2 regions of the Exiguobacterium sp. UBA6282 genome follow, and region 2 is predicted to be linked to the other one. Evidence: predicted binding sites of a transcription regulator. Region 2 holds the regulator's gene; the other holds the start of a gene.

What was found. Region 2 encodes LexA, which represses DNA repair genes until DNA is damaged. Its sites were predicted from a motif close to CGAACATATGTTCG; they were not measured.
Positions count from the first base shown of each region.
Region 1: B2751_RS08785 (DNA polymerase thumb domain-containing protein) is a predicted target of LexA. The motif match lies at 2,699-2,712, and genes of this name have one in related genera.

Region 1 covers NZ_DJUM01000028.1:15,712-22,530, forward strand. Annotated here, with positions in the region: gene B2751_RS08770 (heavy metal translocating P-type ATPase) at 1-125, shown strand, start outside; gene B2751_RS08775 (ZIP family metal transporter) at 177-989, opposite strand; gene B2751_RS08780 (YolD-like family protein) at 1,041-1,370, opposite strand; gene B2751_RS08785 (DNA polymerase thumb domain-containing protein) at 1,354-2,676, opposite strand; gene B2751_RS08790 (pentapeptide repeat-containing protein) at 2,853-3,491, shown strand; gene B2751_RS08795 (MBL fold metallo-hydrolase) at 3,540-4,295, opposite strand; gene B2751_RS08800 (arsinothricin resistance N-acetyltransferase ArsN1 family A) at 4,356-4,844, opposite strand; gene B2751_RS08805 (1,2-dihydroxy-3-keto-5-methylthiopentene dioxygenase) at 4,970-5,506, opposite strand; gene B2751_RS08810 (methylthioribulose 1-phosphate dehydratase) at 5,523-6,143, opposite strand; gene B2751_RS08815 (2-hydroxy-3-keto-5-methylthiopentenyl-1-phosphate phosphatase) at 6,140-6,799, opposite strand; gene B2751_RS08820 (2,3-diketo-5-methylthiopentyl-1-phosphate enolase) at 6,796-6,819, opposite strand, start outside.
Region 2 covers NZ_DJUM01000008.1:75,292-82,110, reverse strand. Annotated here, with positions in the region: gene dhaK (dihydroxyacetone kinase subunit DhaK) at 1-338, shown strand, start outside; gene dhaL (dihydroxyacetone kinase subunit DhaL) at 363-965, shown strand; gene dhaM (dihydroxyacetone kinase phosphoryl donor subunit DhaM) at 958-1,326, shown strand; gene B2751_RS01920 (hypothetical protein) at 1,414-1,734, opposite strand; gene glpK (glycerol kinase GlpK) at 1,813-3,315, opposite strand; gene B2751_RS01910 (MIP/aquaporin family protein) at 3,359-4,060, opposite strand; gene B2751_RS01905 (metal-binding protein) at 4,247-4,717, opposite strand; gene lexA (transcriptional repressor LexA) at 4,749-5,363, opposite strand; gene yneA (cell division suppressor protein YneA) at 5,575-5,862, shown strand; gene B2751_RS01890 (YneB family resolvase-like protein) at 5,908-6,561, shown strand; gene B2751_RS01885 (DUF896 domain-containing protein) at 6,675-6,819, shown strand, end outside.

The sequences.
Region 1 (6,819 bases), on a different contig from region 2:
AAGCAATCTTTTTGTTACTTGGAGCCTTTGGAATCGCAACGATGTGGGAAGCCGTCTTTGCTGATGTCGGTGTGACAATGTTAGCGGTCCTGAATGCGATGCGTCTATTAAAGATACGTGCATGAACAAATATGCGATCATTTCCTCTTTTGAGGAGATGATCGCATATTTTTAGATCACCCGAGTGCGACATCGAGAATCATCATGACCGTAAACCCGACCATCAGACCAAGCGTTGCTAAATCGGATCCGTTCTCTGCTTGTGATTCCGGAATCAATTCTTCGACGACGACGAAAATCATCGCTCCGGCAGCAAACGATAACGCATACGGTAGAAGCGGTTGAACGAAGAAGACCGCGGCTGCTCCGACCATCGCGGCAATCGGTTCGACGATTGCTGACAATTGACCGTAATGGAAGGCGCGCCGGCGCGACATCCCTTCACCGCGTAACGGAATCGATAACGCAGCACCTTCGGGCATGTTTTGAATGCCAATCCCGAGTGCGAGTGTCAAAGCCCCGGCGACGGTCGCTCCGTCCATATTCAAGGCAGCGGCACCAAAAGCGACACCGATCGCAAGACCTTCCGGAATGTTATGCAACGTGATCGCAAGAAACAGCAACGTCGTTTTCTTAAGTCCTGTTGAAGGACCTTCAGCTGTTTCAAGTGGTGCGGATAAGTGCAAATGCGGTGTGACGAAGTCAAGGAGACGGACGAAAAATCCACCCGCAAGGAATCCAATTGCAGCAGGAATCCACGCGATGCCACCGTCCTGCTCCGTGAATTCGATCGCTGGGGCGAGCAAAGACCAGAATGAAGCGGCGATCATGACACCGGCTGCAAAACCAAGCATCATGTTCATGACGCGTTTTTCAATCGTTGTAAAGACGAAAACGAGTGCCGCACCAAGTGCGGTTAATCCCCAAGTCATCATACCGGCAAGTAATGCTTGCACGACGACGGGGAGGGAAGTGAACCAATCCAACATGACTATTCCTTCTTTCCGGGCACGATTTGAAGCGGCTATCTGTATGAAAGCTTACCCGTTTTCGATCCGAACGATTCGTGTGAAGGAGATTTCTACTGCAACACGACCACGCAGAAAGAGAACAGAACGTTCAGGCTCTAGCCGTTCAACAAAACCGACGACCGTCACGTAGCTACTTTCCTTATAATACGTGATTTCGAGTTCGTTTCCTTCTATTAAAGCCTCTTGAAGTAAAAAGTGCCACGATTCTTGCAGTTGTTCATCGATTTCAGGCAAGTCGAGCTGATGCATTTGGACATAATACTCCCGGAGCAATTGCAAGTGCTCCGGCATGAGAAAAGGGATCCACTTTAAATTCCCTCGATCACGATACGCTGTCATGAAGATCACCTCCTGGATGACCGCCAACGAAACGAAGCCGCCGTTTGGCGACGCTCGTATCGAGAAACGAGACAGCGAGACGAATCGTTCCTTTCCCGTAGCGGAGGTTAACGATGTCCATTGCTTTTAATAACCGCCGCCGCTTCCAGAGTCGCGTATTATCCTCGAACAAGGATAACTGTAAGGTGCCTTGATCGGCAGTTAGATGTCCCACTGCGACAGATAAAAAACGAACGGGTTCCCCGTCAAGCCAATTCGGTTCGAATAATTGTAAGACATGACGCAGAATGATTCGCTCATCGGATGTCGGATAAGGCAACCGGACTTGACGCGAGAAGCCACTTCGGACGACGTTTCGAGAATAGCGGACACCGATATGAACAGTCCAACCAACTTGATTCGAAAAGCGGCAACGTGCCGCAACATCCTGCACGAGTTCGTTGAGCACATTCCGGATACGTTCGAATTGATAATAGTCCTGCATCAAGGTCACACCGTGTCCAATCGTCCGTTGAGGGGCTTTCTCGAACAAATGGCGAGGGGCAAGCAGTGTCGGTGACGCGTCAAGACCCCAAGCGTGGTGCCATAGTTCGGCGCCGATGACACCGAAGCGTTCATGTAACTCTTCGACTGGGCGCATGGCAAGGTCACCAATCGTTTCAATCCCCATCATCTGCAGATGTTGTTCCATGCGGTGTCCGACTCCCCACATCTTCCGAATCGGAAAATCATGGAGACGTCGTGCGACATCAGCGTATCCACATTGTGCGATGCCTTCTTTTTTCCCGATTAAGTCAAGCGTCAGTTTCGCGATGACGTTATTTGGACCAATCCCGATGCGGACGTGAATGCCGGTCTGCTTCAGAATCGCTTCTTGAATCTTTTTGGCAGCTTGCAGATCGGAACCAAACAGGCGATCGGTTCCAGTCATGTCAATGAAACTTTCGTCAATCGAATAGACACGAATCGCTTCAGGTGGGGCAAATTGATGCAGGACATCTAAAACACGAATCGACGTTTTCATATAAGCGAGCATGCGCGGTTCGACGAGTTGAATCGTACGACGAATGGCGTAGGGTAATTGCTCGATTTCGTACAGTCGACCGGCTGTCTTGATTCCAAGCGCTTTTAGGGCGGGAGTAGCGGCGAGAATGACGGATCCGCTTCGTTTTAAATCGGAGACGACCGCAAGACGTGTCGTTAAGGGAGGGAGATTGCGATACTGGCATTCACAGCTGGCGTAGAAGGAAACACTGTCAACACAAAAAATACGTTTATTCTGTGGTAAAACGACGGAAGGAAACATTTGAATCACTCCTTTACATAAAAGAACATATGTTCTTATTTTGATTTTCTTTGACTATAGCATGGTCTCAAAGTGTCTCAAAATAAAAAACTGTTGAAAAAAGAGGGAATTCGAACGATTGACCCTTATGCAAAAGGAGTTTGATACACTAAAGGAGAGAAAAAGGGGGAATTTCTATGAAAGAGATCGTTATCCGTTTACCAGAATTACCGAAAACGCTTCAAGCAGAGACGTTCGATCAAGTCGAAATCGACGATCCATATCTGAAAGGAGCACGTTATGAAAAGGAGTCGATGCCTGTCGAACTGACGGAGCGTATCGATGCCTATCAAGTATGTTTTCAAAATGTCTCGTTCGCGAACCTCACCTTTGACCGCGGTTCGTTCGAAGATATTCGTTTCGAGCAATGTGACTTAACAGGATGTCACTTCCAAGAAACCCGTTTTCACCGCGTGTCTTTCGTCGGATGCCGGATGACGGGTGTTCAGTTTGAAGATTGTACGCTTGATCATCTGACGATCGAAGAAGGACTCGCAGACTATGCCCAGTTCATTCGTAGTACTGTCCGTCATCAGCATTGGAGTGAAACGACGATGAAAGAAGCACAGTTCTTCGAAGTGAAACCGACCCATTGGAAACTCGAAGCGGTCCGGCTTACTGATAGCCAATGGATTGAAACACCATTAAAAGGTCTTGATCTCCGGCAGACGGAACTCTCTGGTATCACAATCGATCCGCGATTTTTACCGGGCGCAGTCATTACGGAAGAACAAGCAGTCGCCTTCGCTCGATTATTAGGATTGGTCATTCCATGAAAAAAGTCTCTTTTCGATGAATTTCGAAAAGAGACTTTTGATGTGTTCTTAAAATGACATCGTTTCGCCATCTTCCGGAATGAGGAAATGGGCAGAGAGGTGGAAGGCAGCTAAAAAGTCAGCAATCATGTCGCGCCGCAGGAGACAGTGATTGACGGACTCGAGGTGCGAGACGATGATCGTTGCTTCCGCTGCTGCTTCGTGTACGGCAAGGAGATCACGCTGCGACATCGTGATCGGTTCTCCCGTCAGGAACTGGGCAGCCCCACTGTTGACGACGATGATATCTGGTGTATGTTGTTCAATCGCATGCGCGACCTCGTCACACCAGATCGTATCACCTGCGATATAAAGCGTCGGTTCGTCCGGATGCGTGAGGACAAGTCCGGAGACATGTCCCATTCGTTCACCGATTTCACCGACACCATGCTGTCCACCTGTTCGATGGACCTGGATATCACCGATCGTCACACCGGAATCGAAGGAAGAGACGTTCGTGAAGCCGGCTTCTCGGATTTGCCGTGCGTCTTCTTCTTGCTGCGCATAGAATGGCAAATGCTTGGGTAGAAATTGTTTTGCAGCATCATCGAAATGATCCGCGTGCAGATGCGTGACGAAGACAGCGTCAGGATCGAGCAGTGTCTTAACATCGACCGGTAAGTCGACGAGTGGATTGGCGACGGCATTCGGCGTTTGACCGAAAGGAGGTAAACTGCCTTTTTCGCCGAGAAACGGATCAATCAGTAAAACTTGATTGGCATACGTGACGACAAGCGTCGCATTACGAATTTGTTGAATATCCATTAGGTTCATCCTCTCTCAATGACTCGGATTGATTATTCCCCGTCTGGCATTCAATGAATCCTATCGTAAGCGTTTCTCCATCGCCATGACGTCGACGTATTCGCCGTTCAAGCGACCTTGTTCCTTAAATGTCCCAACAATCCGGAATCCGGAACGGATGTAGAGCTTTTGTCCGATTTTATTGAACGGGAAGGTAAAGAGAATCAGCTTATGCATCTGATGATCGCGCGCATGTTGTTCGGCAGTTTCTAACAACTGTGTCCCGATCCCTTGTCCGCGATGTGTTCGAGTAATGTAGACGGAAATCTCACCAACTGTCGCATAGACAGGACGCGGGTTATACGGATCAAGAGAAATGAAGCCGAGGACACCTGTCTCATCTTCTGCGACATATCCAGCGTAGCGATGCGTACGCTCTGCATACCACTGGGTCATGAACGATAAATCTTTTCGATCCGTCTCAAGCGTTGCGATTCGGTCTTCGATGCCTTCATTATAAATGGATAGAACGGCGGGTAAATCATGTTCCGTTACAGGACGAATATGCATGTTGCTCACTCCCCAATCGCTTTTCCCTCATTATATCTGTTACGTGTCGATGTAGTGATATGTTTGTGAGATAAGAAAAAGCGCCGATTCTCCTTATATAGAAGAAATCAACGCTTTTGTCGTTCTTAAGAGACCGTGGATGTCTCGTTCTCGTAAATTGGAACCCAGCCATCCGTCGTGACGAAAATTCGAACAGCGACGACTTTCCGATCCTCTTGGAGCGTAAAGTAGTGGCGTGTATTGACAGGAACAGAAATCAAATCACCAGGATTGAGTTCGATGTTATAGTAGCCGACTTCTTCGTCTTTGATCGCGAAGACGCCGTGACCGCTTACGATGAAACGGACTTCATCATCCGTGTGATGATGTTCTTTCTGGAAGTTGACGAGCAACTCGTCAAGGTTCGGTGTCGTATCCGAAAGTGAAATGATATCAGCTGTCTGATATCCACGACGTTCTGATACGTCTTTGATTTCTGGAGCGAACGTATCGAGAATCGTTTGTTTGTCGGCATCCGTCAGTGTGAAGTTCTCGACGAGAGGTGCTGGTAGTTTTGAGACGTCCCATTGTTCGTAAAGAACGCCGCGCGATGCGAGGAAGTCAGCGACTTCCGTTTGATCCGTATACCGTGTGTTTGTTTCTTGGAATAAGACTGTTGCCATGAGATGATTCCTCCTTTTAATAGATAGATTGACGGCATGATTGCAACGTCAACGTATAGTTGAATAAAAACTCGAAGGCTTCGAGGTGTTTCTTTGCTTCAAAGGCGGTCGGTGCCCAGACCGTGATTCCGTGATTGCGAATCAGGACGGCACCGCTGTCCGCTGTGACATATGGCGCAAAAGCAGCAGCGAGTGTCGGGATGTCCGCGTGATTCGGAATGATCGGCACCGTGACCGTCGCATCTTCTTCCCAGTGACCGAGTGCCTTGATGATTTCTTGACCGGAGAAGGTGATACTTCCCTGATCGCCATATAACTCCGAAATCACATTGTTCGCAATCGTATGGACATGCAGGGAACATCCGGCGTTCGTTCGGTTGAACACTTCGACATGGAGCAATGTCTCAGCAGAAGGGCGCCCGGATTGCTCGCCGATCAATTGACCGGTCGCATCGACATGAACGAAGTCGTCAGGAGTCGTCTGCCGCTTATCTTTCCCACTTGCCGTCACAAGAAATTCAATCGGAATACCGGACGTCCGAATGGCGAGGTTACCACTCGTACCAGGGAACCAATCGCGCGCTGCAAGTTCTTGTTTGATGGCGCGTAGTTCTTCATACCGTCGCATGAATGTCATATCGTCACCTCCGATCGTGCTAAATCATGAACGATATCGTGGAACGTCTCAAAAGGTGTATAGGCGATATCATTTTCTTCACACAACGTGATCAGATAATCACGGGCATAGACACGATCCGCTTGTTTTGCGAGTTCGAAGTCCGTCACTGAGTCACCGATGACGATGATGACGTCATCGTCTTTGCATAATGTACGGGCAACGGATGTTTTACAACAGCCGCATCCATTCGTGCAATGGGCATCGCAGGCGTGTGGCCAATCGATGTGGACGAATGGACCACTGAAATCGGCAATGTTACAGTAAATCTGCTCTTGCTCGAGGAACGGTGCTAAGATCGGTTCGACGAAAAAGTCCATTCCACCGCTAACAATCGAAAAATGGATTCCTTGACGACGACTGTACTGAAGCAACTCCGAAAATCCTTCGCGAATGACGGCGCGCTCCATCAAGAAATCAAGATAGTCCGCTTTACCGTCGGACGGCAGAAGCGCGAACATCTGCCCGACACCACTTTGGATCGATAACGTCCGGTCGAGCACGCCACGTTTCAACGGTTCGAAGTCATTCACTGGCACAAATACCTCCATGAGTGCAATGATGTTATCCTGCATCGTTACGGTACCGTCGAAGTCACAAAGAATTCGTAAGGTCATGACTTGATCCCCCAAGCGTC
Region 2 (6,819 bases):
GAATCGGGATCCACGGTGAAAAAGGACTTGAACGAAAAGCAGTCGCTTCCGTTGATGCGATCGTCAAAGAGTTGCTCGATCGTTTGACGAAAGAAGTACCAGACAAAAAAGTCGCCGTCATGGTGAATGGGATGGGCGGAACACCAGAATCCGAACTGTACATCACGTATAAATATGTCGCGGAAGAACTTGAGGCGCATGGTTACAAGATTGCCCGCTCATTCGTTGGAAACTATATGACATCGCTTGAGATGCACGGGTTCTCAATCACGCTCTTACCAGTGGATGATGAACTGCTCGGATATCTCGATGCAGAAACGAAAGCGATTGGATTCTAATTCAAATAAACGGGGTGTAAAAACATGAAGTTGACGACGGAACAGTTGCAAAGCGCGCTCCTCAAAGCAGCGGAACAGATCGAACAGCATAAGGATGAATTGACGGACCTTGACCGGGAAATTGGTGATGGAGATCATGGAATTAACATGTCGCGTGGCTTCCAAGCAGTCCAGAAGACGCTAGAAGAACACGGCGAATATGAGGATTTAGGAGCTTTATCCAAAGAAGTCGGGATGACGCTGATCAAAACGATTGGTGGGGCATCCGGTCCTTTATACGGGACAGCATTCGTTAAGTTCGCCGGTGCATTCAAAGGGAAAACAGAAGTCGAAGGTGCGGATCTTGCAGACGCTTTCCGCGAAGCGACGGAAGGGATCAAATCGCGTGGGAAATCGGAATTCGGACAAAAGACGATGGTCGATATCTGGACACCGTTCCAAGAAGCGCTCTCGCAAGAAGGGGACTTGAAAGTGGCAATCGATCAAGCACTTGCTGATACAAAAGCGCGTATCGCAACGAAAGGGCGCGCGTCCTACTTCGGTGAAGCGACGGAAGGCGTACAGGACCCAGGTAGTTTATCGAGTGCTTTACTACTCGGCGAAATCGCGGAGGTGCTTCATGGTTAATCTTGTACTTGTTTCTCATAGTGAAAAACTCGCGGCTGGGCTGAAAGAACTGTTGGCAGAGATGGCACCGGATACGCCAGTCTTAGTAGCAGCCGGTCTTGAAGATGGTAGCATTGGAACGGACGCAACACGAATCGAAGAAACACTGAATACACTAGACGACGATGGAGTCGTCTTAACGGATATTGGTTCTGCGACGATGAACACGGAACTAGCACTTGAATTATACAGTGGCGAACGGGCGGTACGTTTTATCGACGCACCACTCGTCGAAGGTGCTTTTCTAGCAGCTGTTTTAAGTGGACAGTCGAAATCCGTCGATGAGATTGAAGACGGATTAAAAAATGAGTTTGGCAAATGAGTAATAAATCCCCCATCGCGAATAGGCGAGGGGGATTTATTTCAATTACTTCTATTCAGATTAAAACTTAGTAGAGAGTCTCATGAATCAAAACGACCGGAGCCACTCTTCTAACCACTCTTTCGGTAAGCAAACTGTAGCTAAATCAAGTGTTTGTAATGCATCCAAAGAATACGTGTTATAAAGATAGAGATCCCATTGTGCATCGATATCGTTTGCTACTTCAGTCGCTTGTTCACTTAATGGATAAGTTCCACGTCCGTCAGTTGCAAGATGATAATAATCATTATGGTAGACATTGATCATATACCGGTAACACCAATCTGCCAGTTCTTCATGCGTGATGTTGCCATCAAGCGCGAACTGAATGTATTCTTTTAGCTGTTGATCAGAATAAATGGTGTTCATGAGGCACCTCACGCTATATTTTCTATAAGATATCAAAAACCCGGTCCCTCTGTAAAAGGGATCGGGTTATTAATTAACTTATTTCGATGGTTTAAAGACCATTGTCGCTTCCACTGCTTTTTGCCATCCAGCATAGCGTTGTTCACGATCGTCTTCTTTCATCTCTGGTTTAAACTGATGATCGAGCTTCCATTGTTGTTTGATTTCCGCTTTATCTTTCCAGTAACCGACGGCTAATCCAGCAAGATATGCTGCACCGAGTGCTGTCGTTTCGTTGATTTCTGGACGATCGACAGGAACGCCGAGGATGTCCGATTGGAACTGCATCAAGAAGTTATTGGCTACAGCACCACCGTCGACACGAAGTGTTTTCAGTTCGATTCCAGAATCTTGTTCCATCGCTGTCAACACGTCGCGTGTTTGATAAGCGAGTGATTCAAGCGTTGCCCGAACGAAGTGCTCTTTATCTGTTCCCCGTGTTAATCCGAAGATCGCCCCACGAACATCTGAATCCCAATACGGTGCACCAAGACCGACAAAAGCAGGAACGACGTAAACACCGTCTGTTGAATCGACTTTCGTTGCATAGCCTTCTGAATCTTTCGCGTGTTTCAACATACGGAGTCCATCGCGGAGCCACTGGATTGCAGAACCGGCGACGAAGATAGAGCCTTCGAGCGCATATTCGACTTTTCCATCGACGCCCCAAGCAATTGTCGTCAAGAGTCCGTGGTCAGAAGAAACGGCTTTCTCACCTGTGTTCATGAGCATGAAACAACCTGTTCCGTATGTGTTCTTTCCTTCACCTTCTTCAAAACACGTTTGACCAAAGAGTGCAGCTTGTTGGTCACCAGCGATCCCAGCGATTGGCACTTCGTAACCGAAGAAGTGATATGGTACTGTTTTGTCGTAGACTTCACTCGATTGACGAACTTCTGGTAACATTGATGCAGGAACACCGAGGATATCGAGCAACTCTTCATCCCATTTTTGCTCATAGATGTTGTACATCAATGTCCGTGAAGCGTTCGTGTAATCCGTGATATGCGTTTTTCCACCAGACAATTTCCAAACGAGCCACGTATCGATCGTACCGAAGAGTAATTCACCGTTCTCTGCTTGCTCACGTGCACCTTCGACATTGTCGAGGATCCATTTGACTTTCGTACCAGAGAAGTAGGCATCAATCAAAAGTCCTGTTTTATCGCGGAACTTCTGATTCAAGCCCTGTTCTTTTAAATCGTCACAAATACCAGACGTTTGACGTGATTGCCAAACGAGCGCGTGATAAACCGGTTTACCTGTTTCTTTGTTCCAGACCACTGTCGTTTCACGTTGGTTCGTGATTCCGATTCCGGCGATTTGCTCAGGTTTGATATCTGCTGTTCCGAGTGCTTCAGCCATAACAGCAAGAATCGAACCCCAGATTTCGTTTGCATCGTGCTCGACCCAGCCTGGTTGCGGGAAGTATTGCTTGAATTCCCGTTGTGCCGAGTTGACGATTTTCCCGTCGTGATCGAAGATGATCGCACGTGAGCTTGTCGTACCTTGGTCGAGTGCTAGGATATACTTGTTTTCCATTTCGAAATCCCCCTTGAGCGGTATGTGTTTGTGAAACGTGATCTTAGTAGATCAATTGATAGATGAACACGGCAAGCGCTCCGCCGATGATTGGACCAACAACTGGAATCCATGAGTAGCCCCAGTCAGATGACCCTTTATTCGGAATCGGTAAGATAGCATGTGCGATACGCGGTCCAAGGTCACGGGCCGGGTTGATGGCATATCCTGTTGTACCACCAAGTGATAGACCGATGACGACGACGAGTAAACCGACGATAAGTGGTTTTAAGCCGTCACCGAATGTCGTTAAACCGAGCGCCAAGATACCGAAGACGAGAACGAATGTCCCGATGATTTCAGAAATCAAGTTCGACGGCGTATGGCGAATCGCTGGACCTGTTGCGAACACACCGAGTTTTGCAGCTTGATCATCAGTCGCTTCAAAATGTTTCATGTAATGAAGCCAAACGAGAATGGCGCCGATGAAAGCTCCGACAAGTTGTCCGGCAATATAGACAGGAACGTCTGCCCACGGTAAATCAGAGTTTAAAGCAAGTGCAATTGTTAAAGCAGGGTTCAAGTGCGCTCCACTCTCAGCAGCGACGAACGCTCCTGTCATGACGGCAAGACCCCAAGCGAACGTGATGACAATCCATCCGCTGTTTTCGGACTTCGTCTTTCTCAAGACGACACCGGCGACGACACCATCCCCGAGCAGAATGAGGATCATCGTACCGATCATTTCCAATACAAAGTTATTCATGCAAAAACCCTCCCTTTGGATTAAAGCAAATAATGGTCTTTCTACTTTAAATTACTCCGATTTGATAACGTTTTCAATACATATAATTGAAATATAGGAATGGAAATTTTTTATTTTAATGTTTAAAGATACGAAAAATTGGATAAGAAAACACCTCGTCTTGCCTGCAAGCAAGCAAAAGAGGTGTTAACGACGACGCTTTTTTCTTTTTTTAGGTCGAAACCAACTACTGGAATAATCTAGTAGGATATGAATTGTACTCGCCACCATGATACCAATGACAAAAGCGGGTAGGGAAGCGAACCAGGAATCAATGGTCTCTGACGCGATGACTTGAAAATACAAGCTGAGAAATAATAAGGGAATCACAAGTGCAGCACTATAAAGGAGTCGGATGACATCCCCAATGATCAATCCATGTGACCAGATCGAGCGGTGGGGCATGATCTTCACATAAGGCATCCACAGGACTCGAAATGGTCCAAAGCGATAATACGGTTCTGACTTTAAATCGAGGTCAGGTGACAACCAAAGCGTACCGACAGCGATACCGATGGCAGTCGGTAACCAATCCGTTTGTTGCGTTGCGACCGAATACGCAACGTAACCCGTCAGTGCGACGGTATTGACGGTATCATGTACATTTCCTGAAGGCATGAAAAAAGACCAGTCGTAACTGGTCCCTCCGTCAATGAATCGTCCGATACACGCCGATTACCTTACCAAGAATGGAGACATTATCGAAATACATCGGATCCATCGAGTCATTTTCTGGTTGTAGACGTACCTGTTGATCTTCTAAGAAGAACCGTTTCACCGTCGCTTCGCTATCTTCGGTCATAGCTACGACGATTTCTCCGTTTTCTGCTGTGTTTTGTTGGCGTACGATGACGCGATCGCCGTCAAGAATACCTGCGTTAATCATTGATTCACCATCGATCGTCAACATGAAGACCGTTTCGTTTCCTACATAATGTGCAGGGAGCGGGAACTGTTCTTCGATGTTTTCAATCGCTGTAATCGGAAGACCAGCTGTGACTTTCCCGATGACGGGAACATGAACGATAGCTTCCGTGATTTCTTCAGGCTTATCAAGCAATATCTCAATCGCACGTGGTTTCGTCGGGTCACGGCGAATCATTCCCCGTTTCTCGAGTCGATCCAAATGACCGTGTACCGTCGAGCTAGACGCGAGTCCGACTGCTTCTCCGATTTCACGAACTGATGGTGGATACCCCTTCAGTTTCACTTCAGAGACGATGTAGTCGAGAATCTCTTGTTGGCGCTTAGACATTTTCCGCATACGAATTGCCACCTCTTTCTGGATTGAAGTTTGAAATGTAAGAATATATGTTTCTAAATTCACTATAACATAGAACAAATGAGCGTACAAACAATTGTTCGACATTTTGTGTTGACCGAACACGGGTTCTGTGTTTATTATGAATTATGCGAACAATTGTTCCGCGAACGTTTATTCTAACTCATTCATTTCATATTTGGAGGGATTCATGATGATTCATACGATTCGTACTCATGCTTTTTCTATTCTCTTCTATGCATTAAGTATTGCCTTCGTGATCTTTTTACTCACACCACGCCCAGATGAAAAGGTAGCACAATTGATGACGGCTTCCGTTACGGTCGATGAGAACGCTACAGTCGAACAAATTGCTGAAGTCTACAATGACGGTTCGATGTCAGATGAGGAATACGTCAACTGGTTGATCAAAAATAATGATGTTGAGACAAAACATGTCATCTCAAAAAGCAAAATCGTTGTACCAATCGCACAACAATGACAAAATGGAAAAGTTGTGAAAGAACGAACAGGGATGTGAGGTACGATGAAGGTCGTGATTTATTGTCGAGTATCGACCGAAAAAGAAGCACAAGATAGTTCGATTGAACGCCAACGGATGGAGCTTTCGAAGGTTGCGTCTCAAAAGGGGTTTGATGTCGTAGATATCGTCTCTGAAAAAGAGAGTGGATATGATGTTGATCGGGAAGGGATGCTAACAGTTCTTGATTATGTGACACGCGATACGGTAGATGCGGTCCTCGTGACGGATGATACACGGATTGGTCGAGGGAATGCAAAAATCGCTATTTTGCATACATTCAAAAAACATGGGGTCCGCTTGATGACGCTTGATTCAGATGGAGAATATCAACTCGCGGATGCAGAAGCGATGGTCCTTGAGATCGTCTCACTCGTGGAAGAATACCAACGGAAACTGCATAATGCAAAAATCGCCCGTGGCATGCGGCGAGCAGTCGAACAAGGTTTTCGCCCGGAACGAAATCTCAATCGCCAAGGAGAGAACGCAGGACGTAGTCGAAAAGACGTACCGATCGAAGAAATTGTACGTCTTCGAGAACTCGGATTGACGTTTTCTGATATCGCCATCACCTTGCGGGGGATGGGGCATGATATTTCAAAAGCAACGGTCAATCGTCGATATCTTGAATACCGCGAACTGACACCTAGTCCGGAATGAGAAGCAAGTAACCCGTCGACTGACGCGGTTAACTTGCTTTTTTTTATAAGCTCTTTTACAGTAAGAATACAATTGAACTACTCAAGTTTGAGTCATAAAGAAAGAGGGATTCCATGTTATCACAAGAACAATTAGATCGAATTAATGCATTAGCGAATAAATCAAAAGTTGAGCCGTTATCGGAAGCGGAAACGGCAGAGCAAAAAGAATTACGTGCAGCGTATCTCGCAGCATTCCGTGGATCGTTCAAAAACCAAC